4 regions of the Anaerobacillus sp. 1_MG-2023 genome follow, and region 1 is predicted to be linked to each of the others. Evidence: riboswitches for the same ligand, from Rfam matches in the RefSeq annotation. Region 1 holds a riboswitch; each other region holds the start of a gene.
What was found. Region 1 has a riboswitch for S-adenosylmethionine ahead of metX (homoserine O-acetyltransferase MetX). Riboswitches for the same ligand answer to the same signal wherever they lie in the genome.

Region 1 (3,354 bases):
CCAGTTGAACGATAAGACGGTACCTAATCAGAATCAAGAAGATAGTGATTTAGTTCTTCAGGAGCCTGAGCAAAGCTCTTCTGATAAGGTTGAAAATGTGGAGAAAGAACAAAAGGACACGACTTCAGAACCAGAAATTAGCCCGTCAGATCAAACTGAAGCATCTAAAGATAACAACAAAGTGCAAAAAGATAAAATAGAGAAAAACGAAGACGAAGCTAATTCTAAAATAGCTAAAGAACAAGACAAAGAAAAAAAGAAGGCTGAAAAAGCAAACGAGAAAATAGAGAAATCTCAGGAAAAATCGGATAAAAAAATAGAAAAAGCTCAAGAAAAAGAGGATAAAAAGGACAAAAAGAAAGACGAAAAGCAGGATAAAGACAAGAAGGACAAGAAGGACAAGAAGGACAAGAAGGACAAGAAAGATAAGAAAGATAAGAAAGATAAGAAAGATAAAAAAGACAAATAACGCAACATGCTATTATTTATTTTATTTTCATTATTTTAAGCCAGAGGGATTCCTCTGGCTTTTTTTATGGTGTGGTTATTTTGATGTCATGATGTCGGGCAGTGCCTTTGCGATATCAAGAAATGATGATTTGTCATCGAACACATGTACGATTTGGTGATCTTGATTAAGCAATACAGTTGTTGGGACACCTGTACAACCAAATTTGTCGTAAGTTTCTCGTCCACTGTCTTGTAAAACGAGGAAAGGAAGATTGTTTTTGATCGTGAAATCTTTACCGGCTTCTTCTGACCGTTCACGACCTGTCACGTTAATTGTTAAGAATGCTAATGTATCAGCATCTGCATGCTGGTAGAACTGTTCTTTCATCGGTAAATCTTTCATACAATCGGGGCACCAAGAAGCCCAGAATGTAATCATAACTGGTTTCCCCCTGAAGTCCGTTAAGCTGATGATTTCTCCGCTTTGTACTTCTTCTAACGCAAAGGACGGCGCTTGCACTATCAATCACCTCTTCAAAATTATTCTAAGGCTACTTTATCAAAAATTCGATTCTAATCAAACTTAATACACTGTAGGCTCTGTTTCACGATAATTTGGATTAACATAGGCATTCTTTAAAAAAATGAAAAGAATGATAATTCCGAAAAAGTGTTTGACACTAATGCGCCACCTTGCTAAAATAAACTCAATTAAACAAAAACAAAATATTCTTACTTATCTAGAGAGGCGGAGGGACTGGCCCTATGAAGCCCGGCAACCGTCAAACCAATTCTGGTTTGAAAAGGTGCCAAATCCTGCAGGAGAAATCCTGAAAGATAAGCGGAGCTGATGAATAAATCAATCCTCTCTGTCTTTCAGAGAGGATTTTTTATATTGAGGCGACGTTTTCTTATAGCATTGGTTCTAGATTTATGGCTCATTATTATAGCCTTAATGAAGAAAGACGGATTGGTCGAAAGGAGTGATAGGGGTTTGGAAAGAGAGACGAGATACGAAGCTCAGAACGTATTGATTGGCTCGTTCACACTTGAGTCTGGCGAGACGCTACATGAAGTAGAACTCGCTTATGAACGCGTTGGACCAGAAGACGCTCCGGTTATTCTTGTCTGTCATGCATTAACTGGAAATCAATATACAATTGGTGATTCTGAGCCTGGCTGGTGGAAAGGATTAATTAGAAAGGATGGCTATATCGATACTTCTGAATTTCAAGTTATAACGTTTAACGTTCTTGGAGGATGTAACGGTTCTACAGGACCGCTATCGATTAATCCAGTCACGAGAGAACGGTATAAAGCGGACTTCCCGTTTGTTTCAGTGAGAGATATGGTCCACTCACAGAAAAAGGCACTTGAAGTGTTAGGTATCGATCACCTTCATGCTGTGATTGGTGGATCACTTGGAGGAATGCAGGTTCTTGAATGGGGTGTCCTTTACCCAGATGGAATGGAGCATCTGATTCCACTTGCGGTAACCCCAAGCTTAAATACGTATGGAATAGCTTATAACGCGATTTCTAGATTTGCTATTACAAACGATCCTGATTGGAAGGATGGATACTACGATCCTCATCAACAGCCAACATCGGGGCTTGCAACTGCAAGAATGATCGGTATGATCTCTTATCGAACAGATGAAATGTTTCAAAAAAAATTCGGTCGAGCGGCGATCGAAACTTCAGAAGAAAATCATAAAGTAGCACAGTACGAAGTGGAATCTTATTTACACTATCAAGGAAATAAGCTTGTAAGCCGATTTGATGCAAATAGTTATTTGTATTTATTACGGGCAATGGACACACATGATATTAGTAAAGGCCGAGGTAATCTTACATCTATTATCAAGGACATTAAAGCGAGCATTCTTGCTATAGGTTTTAAAGGGGATTTAATCTATCCTCCAGAGGATTTAGAAAAATTGTTTGCTCAAGTTCATTCTTCTCCGTTTTATCTAATCAACACAAAATTTGGTCATGATGGTTTTCTCGTTGAGTTTGATAAATGGGGACCGCTTATAAAGGAACAAGTAACATTAACTAAAAATATCGAAGGAGTGAAGTGAAATGGCAGAGAAAAAATATAATTTGGAGACAATTGGAATTCATGGAGGTTTACAAGCTGATCCAGCTACAGGCGCAAGGGCTTTACCGATTTATCAATCGAATGCTTATCGATTTAATAATACTGATCACGCAGCCGATTTATTTGCCTTAAAGGAAGAAGGGTTTATCTATTCGCGCATAGGCAACCCTACAGTGGGTACACTTGAAGAACGTATTGCTCAACTAGAAGGTGGTGTTGGAGCTCTTGCTCTTGCAAGTGGCATGGCTGCCATTACAACTGCCATTCTAAATGTAGCCAATAGCGGGGACGAAATTGTTTCTGCTTCGACTTTATACGGTGGAACGTATAACCTCTTTTCTGCTACACTTCCGAAATACGGAATAAAGACCAACTTTGTTGATCCTGAAGATCTGGAATCTTTTAAATCAGCCATTACTCCAAATACGAAAGCTATTTTTGCAGAAACGATTGGTAACCCGGGTCTCCATGTATTAGATATTGAAAAAGTAGCAGATATTGCACATGAAGCTGGAATCCCACTTATTATAGACAATACATTTGCTACTCCATATCTTTGTAGACCAATTGAGCATGGGGCAGATATCGTCGTTCATTCCGCCACAAAATGGCTTGGCGGAAACGGGTCCACAATGGGAGGAATTATTGTCGATGGTGGCAAATTTGATTGGAATTCACCTAAGTTTCCGGGCTTCACAGAACCCGATGACACGTACCATGGCATAGTATTCGCAGAAGCACTACCCGAAGCGGCGTATATCGTGAAAGCAAGGGTACAGCTCCTAAGAGATACAGGTGCTG
Region 2 (3,354 bases), on a different contig from region 1:
TGTGCATTTAATGGCTCATTTATCTTCAGTTCCGCACTGGGTAAAATGGAGCGGAGTTCATTTAATACATTTTGATTATTCATAGGCTACCTCGCTTATAAAACAGTTCGTTTTCATTGTGGTTTGAGTTCAATAATGTTTCATGGACATATTCAAACACATTTAAAATAATAACACAACTACTTCATAAATATGATGTTTTTCATAAAAGAAGCCTTTAATTCGAAAAGAATGTTACTTGGAAAGCAACTTATATAGCGGAAAAATCAATTTCAGACATCGTGATTGGAAAAATGCTGTTATCCTATCAAATGCAAAAACCATTGTATTCGTTACTCTTCAACTGATACTGTTACTAATCATCGCCAACGTTATCAAAAATAATCAGTTTATAGAAAAAATGTAGTAGATATAATCTCCTATGTAAAAATGGCTTTAAATACTGTAGTACAGGTCTACAAATAGGTTTTTGGTAAAAAAACAACAACCGGAGAAATTAAGTTCTCCGGTTGTTGTTATAAATTAGGCCTTTGCTCTATAAGCCGTATTGTTATCTTTCAATGTCTCATCAGTTCCAAACAAAAAGTGCTTTTCCATATTTGGAGAATATACCGAGTTTACAGTTGTTCTGCCAACTGTTTCAGCCACCTCTCGCAGCATGCTTGGAGAAGCGCCGCAACAGAGTCCCAAGTAATTGACCCCAACCTGCTGTGCCTCCTTAGCCCATTCCGCTAGCTCATAACGGTTACAATAAAGCGGATCTAAAGAGGTTGGAAAGGTCGTCTCTGTTGGCAATGTACACGCACAGCCACCGTCTGGTAAGTTAAAGAATGTTGGGTGTTCTTCTGATGTACGATAAGGAATTGGAAGAGCTCCAACGTATCCGTTAACAGACTGTCTGATTTTTTCAATGTATGGTTGCATTGTAGCCGGACCTCTAAAACAGTTCATTCCAACAACTAGTGCTCCTTGTTCTTCTAACAAACGGCAAGCCTCTTCAACGGTATAGCCATCCCTTAAAATGTTCTCACTCATGAGTCCGAGTGTAATTACAGCTTGAAGATCCTGCTTTTGAATCTCTTCTAGCGCTATTTTTGCTTCTTCATAGTAGTAGAAAGTTTCCCCATTGATGAAATCAACGCCTTCTTCTTTGCTCCATTTCACCATTTCAGCAAAAATCGATCGAATTTGTTCCTTACTTTCCTCATCTTCAGGATCAAATAAGTTTGTATTTGAAATGTTTCCTGCGACTAGCGCTTCTTCTTCAGGGTGTTCTTTCGCAACTTCCTTAGCCAGGCGGATAGCTTGTCTATTGAGCGGTTCTAACAAATCTTCTTTTCCAATAATCCTCATTTTCTCTCGGTGACCATTATACGTAAAAGCAAGTACGACATCTGAACCTGCAAGCATATAATCACGATACGTTTGTTTTAGCGCTTCAGGATTGTCTAGGGCAACTTCAGGTACGAATGATCCTGCTTGTAAATAACCACGACGCTCTAATTCAAATAGATAACCTTCCCCGCAAATAACTGGACCATCTTGCAATCGTTCTTCAAGTGTTCTTTTCATGTGTAACAGCTCCTTTTCTGGATAAAATAAAAAACCCTCTTCTTAAACAATAAGAAGAGGGTTTGCTAACATAATCCTCCTCTTATCTTCCAGGTGATATCACCTGTAGGATTTGGCACCAGCTTCAACCGTAGTTGAAAGGTTGCCGGGCATCATAGGGCCTATTCCCTCCGCCGCTCTTGATAAGAGTGTTGATTTAATTTTTGAACATGTGTGAAATTATAGACCGGTTAACTGGAAATGTCAATCACTTATCTGATAATTATGAAATGTTAAGATGATCTCTTGCTTTTCAGTCGATAGATGCGATCTTCACGCCCTATCGGCTCGACTGACATTGATCCAGATGCAACAAATGAATCGAGGTAGGTACAAACAGCAAAATAAATTTTTGGTTTCTTTGTGGAGTATCTCTTGTCTTGTACCTTTCCTTCCTTAATCAAAAGCTCACAAATCATCAGAGCACTTTCCATACCTTGCTGAATATAGGAGTCTACCGCTTCCTGTGTTGTAAATGAAAGGTCTCCTACAAAATAGGTTTCCTTAGGTTTCTCGCTTGTCTTTTCTTGTAAAGGTTCTTGAACATCTTCCGCGAACAAATCAAAAGAACCTTGTAATTCCTCTTCTGATTTCGGTTCTTCCTGGTTGCTTTTCGGGTTGACTACTTGTTCTACAGTGTTGCTCCCTCTTTGAAAAGCTTCTTGGTCTTCACGATAAGATCTGATTAAACTGTTTAGCCTTTTTTCTTGTAGATCTAGTAATGGAAGATTTAATGAAAGTGGCTGTTCAATGTCTTGTGGAAGGTTCAATCCTTCAGGAATGTCGTATGTAGGATAGCCGTTCTGTCTTTTCAACAGTAGCTCATCCAACTCATAATCTATTTCCATAAATCCCTTCACAACTTCTCTCACAATGGAAGCGGGTAATCCGGTATGCTCTTCGAAATGATTTATCCCGAAACGCCGTGTTTTTCCTGTTTTTGCATGTCGAACAACATACTGATACCGTAAAGAGCGACCGCACTCACATTTTAAATCATCTGAAACGAAGCCCGCATCGATGTAATCTTCTAGTATCCAATCATCAAGCAGCATCCTGATTTCTTCATCCGTTGCCCCACTTGGAATCATCCGCCCTTTACTTCTAGCTATGACATTCGCAAAAGCCGTTTTTTTACCGCGTTTAAGAAAATTCATTACATACGTTTGTTGCTCATTTGTCAGATCTGAAAAAAGCTCATCTCTTTGGGTGCTTGTCAGGCTTTGTGTCATATAAATCCCTTTCTGTACGATAGTAATTCCATTATATCAGTAAATATTCTACTATTGTTTGCATCGGATAAATTCTTAAAATAAGAAACGCCAATTCTGATGAATTGGCGTGAATTCGTTCTTAACGATGGCGGCCGTGCTCGCCCTTATGATTATGATGATGCTTTTCTTTTTTCTGTTTCGTTAAGTCGAGTGTATATTTAGCGAAACCATTTTCTGTTTCATCAACAAAATGAATCGTTTGAATGCTTTCCGCATAGGTTTTGGCTTGTAACGAGGATTCAAAAGTGACGTTCAGTTTCTTCTTATTAACTGTGTGAAATGACCAGTTCTGATCAGCTGTTGGATTAATTGTTTTGTTTTCAAGAATATAGTCAATTAAAATTTGTCTATTTTCATCAGGGGAATCAATGACAATATTCGAACCGTCTAAGTGCGGAAAGTGGCCCCCGCCTGTCGCTCTGTAATTATTTGTAGCAACGATAAAGGACATGTCTTTCGTTACCTTTTC
Region 3 (3,354 bases), on a different contig from region 1:
AAGTAAAATCCCAATAAAGAACTTGTACTACATGCTCTGCTATTCTTGGGACCATTTGAGTGAAATAGGGGAGACAAATGTTGCTGGAGAAGATGATAAAGATTTACCTAACCTTCTTACTAGAATACTGATTGGTAAGTTACGCTCCCTTATTAAAAGAGGTTTTTATAGAGAATATGTAGAGCTTGAAGAGGAAGCATCGACTTTAAGAGGAAAAGTACTATTCAGCGAATCAATCGCAACAACTTCGTTCAAGCGCGGTAAGATGCATATTCTTTATGAAGAAATGAGCCATGATATTCTTCATAATCAATTGATTAAAGCAACACTTCTGCAATTAGTGAAGTTGAAAGAGTTGGACGATGATTTACGCAAAAAAGTTAGCAAATTAACGAGTTATTTTCATGAAGTGACGCCTATTAAGCTGAATCGTGATCTTTTTAAGAATATTAAGCTACATCGAAGCAATCGGCATTATCGATTTGTTCTTAATATTTGTCAATTTCTTATGGATTCAAGCCTATTAAATGAAGAGGGTCAAACAAGTCAATTTGCAGATTTCTATCGTGATCCAAGGGAAATGTCGATGCTATTTGAGAATTTCGTTAGGAACTTTTATCGAAATGAATTACCCTTTTATCAAGTTAGTCGTGAAACAATCTATTGGCAGGCTGAAGGAAATAATGATAAGTATCTTCCACGAATGCAAACGGATATTACATTGAAAAATAATGAGATAAAAATCATAATTGATACGAAATACTATCAGCATACGCTGACTTCTAATTATGGTTCTCAAAAAGTTCATAGCGGTAATCTTTATCAGCTTTATGCTTATTTAAATAATCAGCAAAGTTCGCTTCCAACTATGGGTATGCTTTTATATCCAGAGGTGAATCATACCTTGGATTTGAATTATCAAATTCAGGGTCACCGAGTTCAGGTTTGTACGGTCGATTTGAATATGGAGTGGAGGAAGATTCACGAGCGATTGCTGGAAATAATTAATAGATTTTAAATCTAATATATCGTGACAACTTATCTACTTGCGTGTATGGATTTTTTTTAGATATCTTCGAACGTCTTTTTTGACACTTATTACATTATTAAGTAAACTAATACCAACTAAATAAGGTTATCACGAGTGAACGAGAGTACGGGCTCTTTGACTTCACAGCAACCTGCCAGGCGGTAAGGTGCTCCAACCTGCAAAGCATGGCTTTGAATGATAACGCACGGATAGCGGAGGCTCTTTGTTGCATTCATTTGCGATGAAGGGCCTTTTTTGTTCATTTGTTGAATACCTTGTTTATAAGGATAAGGGGGATGAGTTTGTGAACGTAAATCGATTTGCACGAAGCGTCATGGCGAAAAGTTATGATGGTGAAAGTTTTTTATTACACGTGGCAGAAGTCATGGAACGTCAACTGAAGGAGTGGAATGAAGCGTATGAAGTGATCGTGATGAAGATGATCGACTACGAGGTCACTGTTAAAAAGGAAAACCGCTCTTATGAACTGTTGCTTACGGAGGTTGCATTGCTTTCGCTACAACAGAAATCCCCTTATGCGCTGGATCGATATTTGTGGCTGGAATTAGAGAAGCAGGGGCTTCAAATTGTGAGAGGAAATGGGGATTATATTGAGAGTGTGATGTGAGCCAATGTTGATGGAAGAGGATTTTGCTAATTCATTTTGATGATTCGAAATCGTGGATGTTTGGGGATTAGACTTGGATGCTTTTAAGAATAAGCGGTAAAATTATTTTTGAAATGAATAGTGTATTTTTTCTGAATGCTTTTGAAGTTATTTAATGTGGTAAAATTAAACTATTAAAGTAATGGATAATAAAAGTGTTAGAAGAAATTATGGTTCCATTTTTACTCTTTCTTTTGATTTTTTTAACATTACGAAATTTCCCTATTATAGGAGCGTTCTAATATGAAAACGAAAATGAACTATTTCATCTTATTTTTAACGATCATTTTTATAGTTGGTTGTACCAATTTAGAAAAGGCATCCAATAAAGATGCAGAAACAAATACACAAGAAGTAAGTACAGTTGAAACAAATGAAAATAGTGAAAAAGAAGAATCGAACACTACGGTTGTTGATGAGCCAGTAGAAGAGGAAACACCAGACCCAACAGAAGATGAACAGTTCTCAGGATACGAACTTATTGAAGTTGATGGTGGAGATTTGTCTGGACATCGAGAACCTAACGTCGTCGTTGATATTGGGTACGGTGACCGTGAATATTGGGCATTTACGAATGAATACGGACAACTCGTACGTGTCGTTGCTGACGAAATCATTCTACAAGATGATGGTAACGAACCTGTATTATCGTCTGGCAGGTACTATTCTGATGAGGCAAAGGTTCCGGGCGTCGAAAGTGACGTGTTAGACGAAGGACATATTATTGCTGATTCTCTCGGAGGGGTATCGAATGCTTATAACATTACCCCACAAGAGAGTACACTTAACCGACATGGTGATCAAGCTTATATGGAAGACGCGATCCGTAGCGCAGGTGAAGCTACGGATTTCGAAGCCATTATCACCTATTCGGATACGGAAAAGCAGATACCTTCAAGTTATCAGTACACGTATACTTTGAACGGAAATGAGATCGTTGATACATTTGATAATGTGAACCCTGATGAAGTCAACGCATCACTCGGATTAACTGAGAGCGAGCCTGACGATTCAACGCCTTCAGACACAGAGGGTGATATTTCTAGTATTGATACAAATGGTAATGGACAAGTGACGATTAAAGAAGCAGAGGCAGCAGGTTATAGTATGCCGATCATGAGTGATCATTGGTTATATCCTTATATGCGTGATAATGATAACGACGGTATGGTTGGTGAATAAGAGTCTAATCGCTTCGCCGGGACGGTTCTTATGATGCGATATTTCGAAAAAAGGTAGAGGAGCATTAATTATTAGTATAATTGATGCTCCTTTTATTTTAGAGATGGGATCGATAGAACCGTCCCGATGATTTCAGGCTTGGTTGTATTTGAAGATGGGGCTTTTTCGTTTGATTTAGTAGTGGAACAGGAAGAGAATGAGGTTCTTTATAAATGGATGAAAGAGATATGGGAATATCGATTGCATGAGCATTTTAAGAGGAATGCGAAATAATAGAATAGGTGATGGAAAATGGGGAAACGTTTGAAAGTTATTAACGATTATTCGGAAGTTGGGAAATTAAAGCGTGCAGATTTGTTTGGAATTATATTTGTTGCAATTCTTCCTTTTTTTTTATTATTTGGTAATACTTATATCTTCTTTGGCGTGTCATTTATTGGATTATTCATCAATTGGATTATACAAAAAAGAGAAA
Region 4 (3,354 bases), on a different contig from region 1:
ACAAATGAACCCAGCGCATGGGAGTTCTTCAAGTGTAAAATGACTTTTTTCATTTCCAGAAACGAGGAACTTCTCTTCATTCATCAAACGAAACAGGTGCGCTTTGCTATACTCATGAACGAGCTGCCCATCTCGATTGAACACAAGCATGGTGTTCGTTACTTCGCCGTTATGATGCTTAGCGATGGAGCCCCCGACAATATTTACGTCGTTCTTTTTGGCGAGGCGAGATAGAAAAGCAATCGACTTTTCTGCATCAGTATCTCCAATTTCATCAAGGCGAGATAAATCATAACCTGTGGACCACAATTCTGGTAAAACGATGATATCTGGTTTGTCACTCACCGCCTTAGAAACAAGCTCTTCAACTTTAGAGAAATTCTTTTCTGGATTGCCGAAAGCAATATCAAATTGCAACAGGGCAAGGTTTTTCATTGAGTTGTCCTCCTTACATGTTTAGAAGTTGACCTTTACATGGTTGTGTATCCAAGATAACATAACTTATTAGAATTTCTCGAAAATTTTAACAGGATGTGATTCCATTTGAAACAATTTCAAACTTCAGATGCACTTAAACGTTTACCAGAACAATTCTTTGCGAAGCTTGCTGGAAAAGTGAACCGTTATGTAGAGGCGGGATATGACATTATTAACCTTGGACAAGGAAACCCTGATCAGCCGACGCCTGCTCATATTATCGAGTCTTTGCAGCAGGCAGCTGAAAACCCTGCATACCACAAGTATCCGCCATTTAGGGGACAGCCCTTTCTGAAACAAGCCGCGGCTGATTTCTATAAGCGAGAGTTTGGTGTTGAGCTTGATCCAGAGAAGGAGGTGGCCGTCCTATTTGGTGGAAAAGCGGGCCTTGTAGAAGTGAGTCAATGTTTGTTAAATAAAAGTGATGTGGCACTTGTTCCGGATCCCGGATACCCTGATTACTGGTCTGGAGTAGCAATGGCTGAAGCGGATATGCAAATGATGCCGTTACTTGAAGAAAATGATTTTCTGCCAGATTATAGCGCGATTCCTGAGGGTGCTCTTGCAAAAGCGAAGCTCATGTTCTTAAATTATCCAAACAATCCTACCGCTGCTGTAGCAACGAAAAGTTTTTTTGATGAAACGGTTAGGTTTGCGGATGTCAATGACATCTGTGTCGTTCATGATTTTGCTTATGGAGCAATCGGATTCGATGGAGAGCGTCCTCAAAGCTTTTTAGAAACAGAAGGTGCTAAAGATGTGGGGATTGAGATTTATACTCTTTCCAAAACGTATAATATGGCAGGATGGCGTGTTGGGTTCGCTGTCGGAAACCCATCTGTAGTGGAAAGCATCAACCTGCTTCAGGATCATTTCTACGTTAGTTTGTTTAGTGCAGTGCAAGAAGCAGCTGCAGAAGCTTTACTAGGTTCACAGAAATGTGTTGAGGATCTTCGCCAAACGTATGAATCTAGACGGAATGTTTTGATACAGGGACTTCATGATATTGGCTGGGATGTAACCTCTCCCGCGGGATCATTTTTTGCCTGGTTAAAAGTACCTGAATCATTTACTTCAGAGGGGTTTGCGGACTACTTGCTTGAAAATGTTCAAATTGTTGTTGCACCTGGGAACGGCTTTGGAGAGTATGGGGAAGGCTATGTGAGAGTAGGCTTATTAACTTCCGAAGAAAAACTCAGGGAGGCAGTTGAACGGATTAAATCCCTTCATCTCTTTTGATTCAGAAAAGTAAAAAAATAGATTGACAGGATTTACTACGTCTGGCATAATTCGAATCAATTACTTAAACGAATAGTTGCATACTCTTATCCAGAGAGGTGGAGGGACGAGCCCTTTGAAGCCCGGCAACCGATTTTCAAGGTTACTTGAAGACACGGTGCTAATTCTCGCAGCAAAAGCTGGAAGATAAGAGGAAGAGCATGGTGATAAAGACCTCTTCCTCGTGAAGGGGTCTTTTTTGTATGATCAAAGATTGAGAACTAGCGCGATGGAAAGGAATGAGCATGATGAGTCGTCTTGTGGCAACTTACCTTGTTAAGAATGATCAACAATTATCTAAGCGTGCTGAAGCGATTGCCCTTGGATTAACGATTGGGACTTGGACCAATCTACCGTTATTAGAAAAAGAGCAGTTAAAGAAGCATAAGGGTGAAGTCGTTCACGTAGAGGAAAAAGGGGAACTGGGCATCATCGCGATTGCTTACCCGACCATCAATTTCAGTGCGGATCTACCTGCGATTTTAACAACAGTCATTGGTAAGCTTTCACTTGATGGTGAAATTAAGCTGATTGATTTAGAGTTCTCTGAAGGATTACTAAATCAGTTCCCAGGTCCAGCATATGGAATAGACGGCATTCGGAATCTTACAGAAGTATACGATCGACCGCTCGTTATGAGTATTTTCAAAGGAGTTATTGGAAAACCGTTAGGCGAATTGCAAGAACAAATGAAACAGCAGGCGCTTGGTCGAGTCGATTTTGTGAAGGATGATGAAATTCTTTTTGAAAATGAGTTAACCCCTCTTGAAAAGCGAGTACCCGCCTTACGAGAAGTTCTTGATGAAACGGCTGAATTGACAGGAAAACGAACGCGTTACGCTGTGAATTTAACAGGAAGAACGGCAAACCTCAGTGATCGAGCAAAGCTTGCTGTGGAATTAGGAGCAGATGCGCTTCTGTTTAATGTTTTTACATATGGACTAGATGCATTGCAATCACTTGCAGAGGACCCGGATATTCCGGTTCCAATCATGGCACATCCCGCTTTCGCAGGTGCAATGGCAGCCTCAAGCACAAATGGGGTAAGTTACTCCCTATTACTTGGAAAGTTGCTTCGAACTGCTGGGGCAGATTTTTCCCTTTTCCCTTCGCCTTACGGGAGTGTAGCGCTTGATCGAGGAGAGGCGCTCGCAACAGCAGAATCCTTAACGAGAAAAAGTCAGCTTAATAGGACTTTTCCAGTTCCTTCAGCGGGCATTCACCCTGGACTAGTATCGTACCTTATAAAAGATTTCGGTATAGACAGTGTGATTAATGCGGGAGGCGGGGTGCACGGGCATCCCGGTGGAGCAGCTGCAGGCGGAAAAGCTTTCCGAGATGCCATTCAAGCTGTTTTAACAGAGCAACCTCTTGAACAGGCCTCTCAAAATAGTGAGGAACTTCATCAGGCTCTTACAAAGTGGGGAAGCGGGGAGGTAGTGCGATGAAGCAGCCGATTATTTTTTGCGATTTTGATGGCACCATTACGAAAAGTGATAATATCGTTTCTCTGATGAAACGATTTGCTCCAAAAGAGTGGGAGCAAATAAAAGATGATGTTCTCGCCCAAAATATTTCCATTCGTGAAGGAGTCGGAAG

Region 2: linked by a shared signal. The riboswitch ahead of Q4550_RS13335 (homocysteine S-methyltransferase family protein) and the one ahead of metX (homoserine O-acetyltransferase MetX) in region 1 are both predicted to bind S-adenosylmethionine.
Region 3: linked by a shared signal. The riboswitch ahead of Q4550_RS01245 (hypothetical protein) and the one ahead of metX (homoserine O-acetyltransferase MetX) in region 1 are both predicted to bind S-adenosylmethionine.
Region 4: linked by a shared signal. The riboswitch ahead of Q4550_RS11700 (2,3-diketo-5-methylthiopentyl-1-phosphate enolase) and the one ahead of metX (homoserine O-acetyltransferase MetX) in region 1 are both predicted to bind S-adenosylmethionine.

What each region holds. Positions count from the first base shown of each region.
Region 1 is NZ_JAUORD010000015.1:50,088-53,441, forward strand. It holds gene Q4550_RS19995 (anti-sigma factor domain-containing protein) at 1-469, shown strand, start outside; gene Q4550_RS20000 (TlpA disulfide reductase family protein) at 545-970, opposite strand; SAM riboswitch class I at 1,184-1,294, shown strand; gene metX (homoserine O-acetyltransferase MetX) at 1,445-2,533, shown strand; gene Q4550_RS20010 (O-acetylhomoserine aminocarboxypropyltransferase/cysteine synthase family protein) at 2,535-3,354, shown strand, end outside.
Region 2 is NZ_JAUORD010000007.1:86,609-89,962, reverse strand. It holds gene murB (UDP-N-acetylmuramate dehydrogenase) at 1-83, opposite strand, end outside; gene Q4550_RS13335 (homocysteine S-methyltransferase family protein) at 523-1,572, opposite strand; SAM riboswitch class I at 1,652-1,761, opposite strand; gene Q4550_RS13330 (DUF3895 domain-containing protein) at 1,845-2,843, opposite strand; gene Q4550_RS13325 (bifunctional 2',3'-cyclic-nucleotide 2'-phosphodiesterase/3'-nucleotidase) at 2,965-3,354, opposite strand, start outside.
Region 3 is NZ_JAUORD010000001.1:227,988-231,341, reverse strand. It holds gene Q4550_RS01255 (AAA family ATPase) at 1-6, shown strand, start outside; gene mcrC (5-methylcytosine-specific restriction endonuclease system specificity protein McrC) at 1-1,018, shown strand, start outside; SAM riboswitch class I at 1,133-1,235, shown strand; gene Q4550_RS01245 (hypothetical protein) at 1,335-1,658, shown strand; gene Q4550_RS01240 (DNA/RNA non-specific endonuclease) at 1,941-2,879, shown strand; gene Q4550_RS01235 (hypothetical protein) at 3,171-3,354, shown strand, end outside.
Region 4 is NZ_JAUORD010000006.1:9,422-12,775, reverse strand. It holds gene Q4550_RS11710 (carbon-nitrogen family hydrolase) at 1-435, opposite strand, end outside; gene Q4550_RS11705 (pyridoxal phosphate-dependent aminotransferase) at 544-1,716, shown strand; SAM riboswitch class I at 1,800-1,909, shown strand; gene Q4550_RS11700 (2,3-diketo-5-methylthiopentyl-1-phosphate enolase) at 2,004-3,203, shown strand; gene Q4550_RS11695 (2-hydroxy-3-keto-5-methylthiopentenyl-1-phosphate phosphatase) at 3,200-3,354, shown strand, end outside.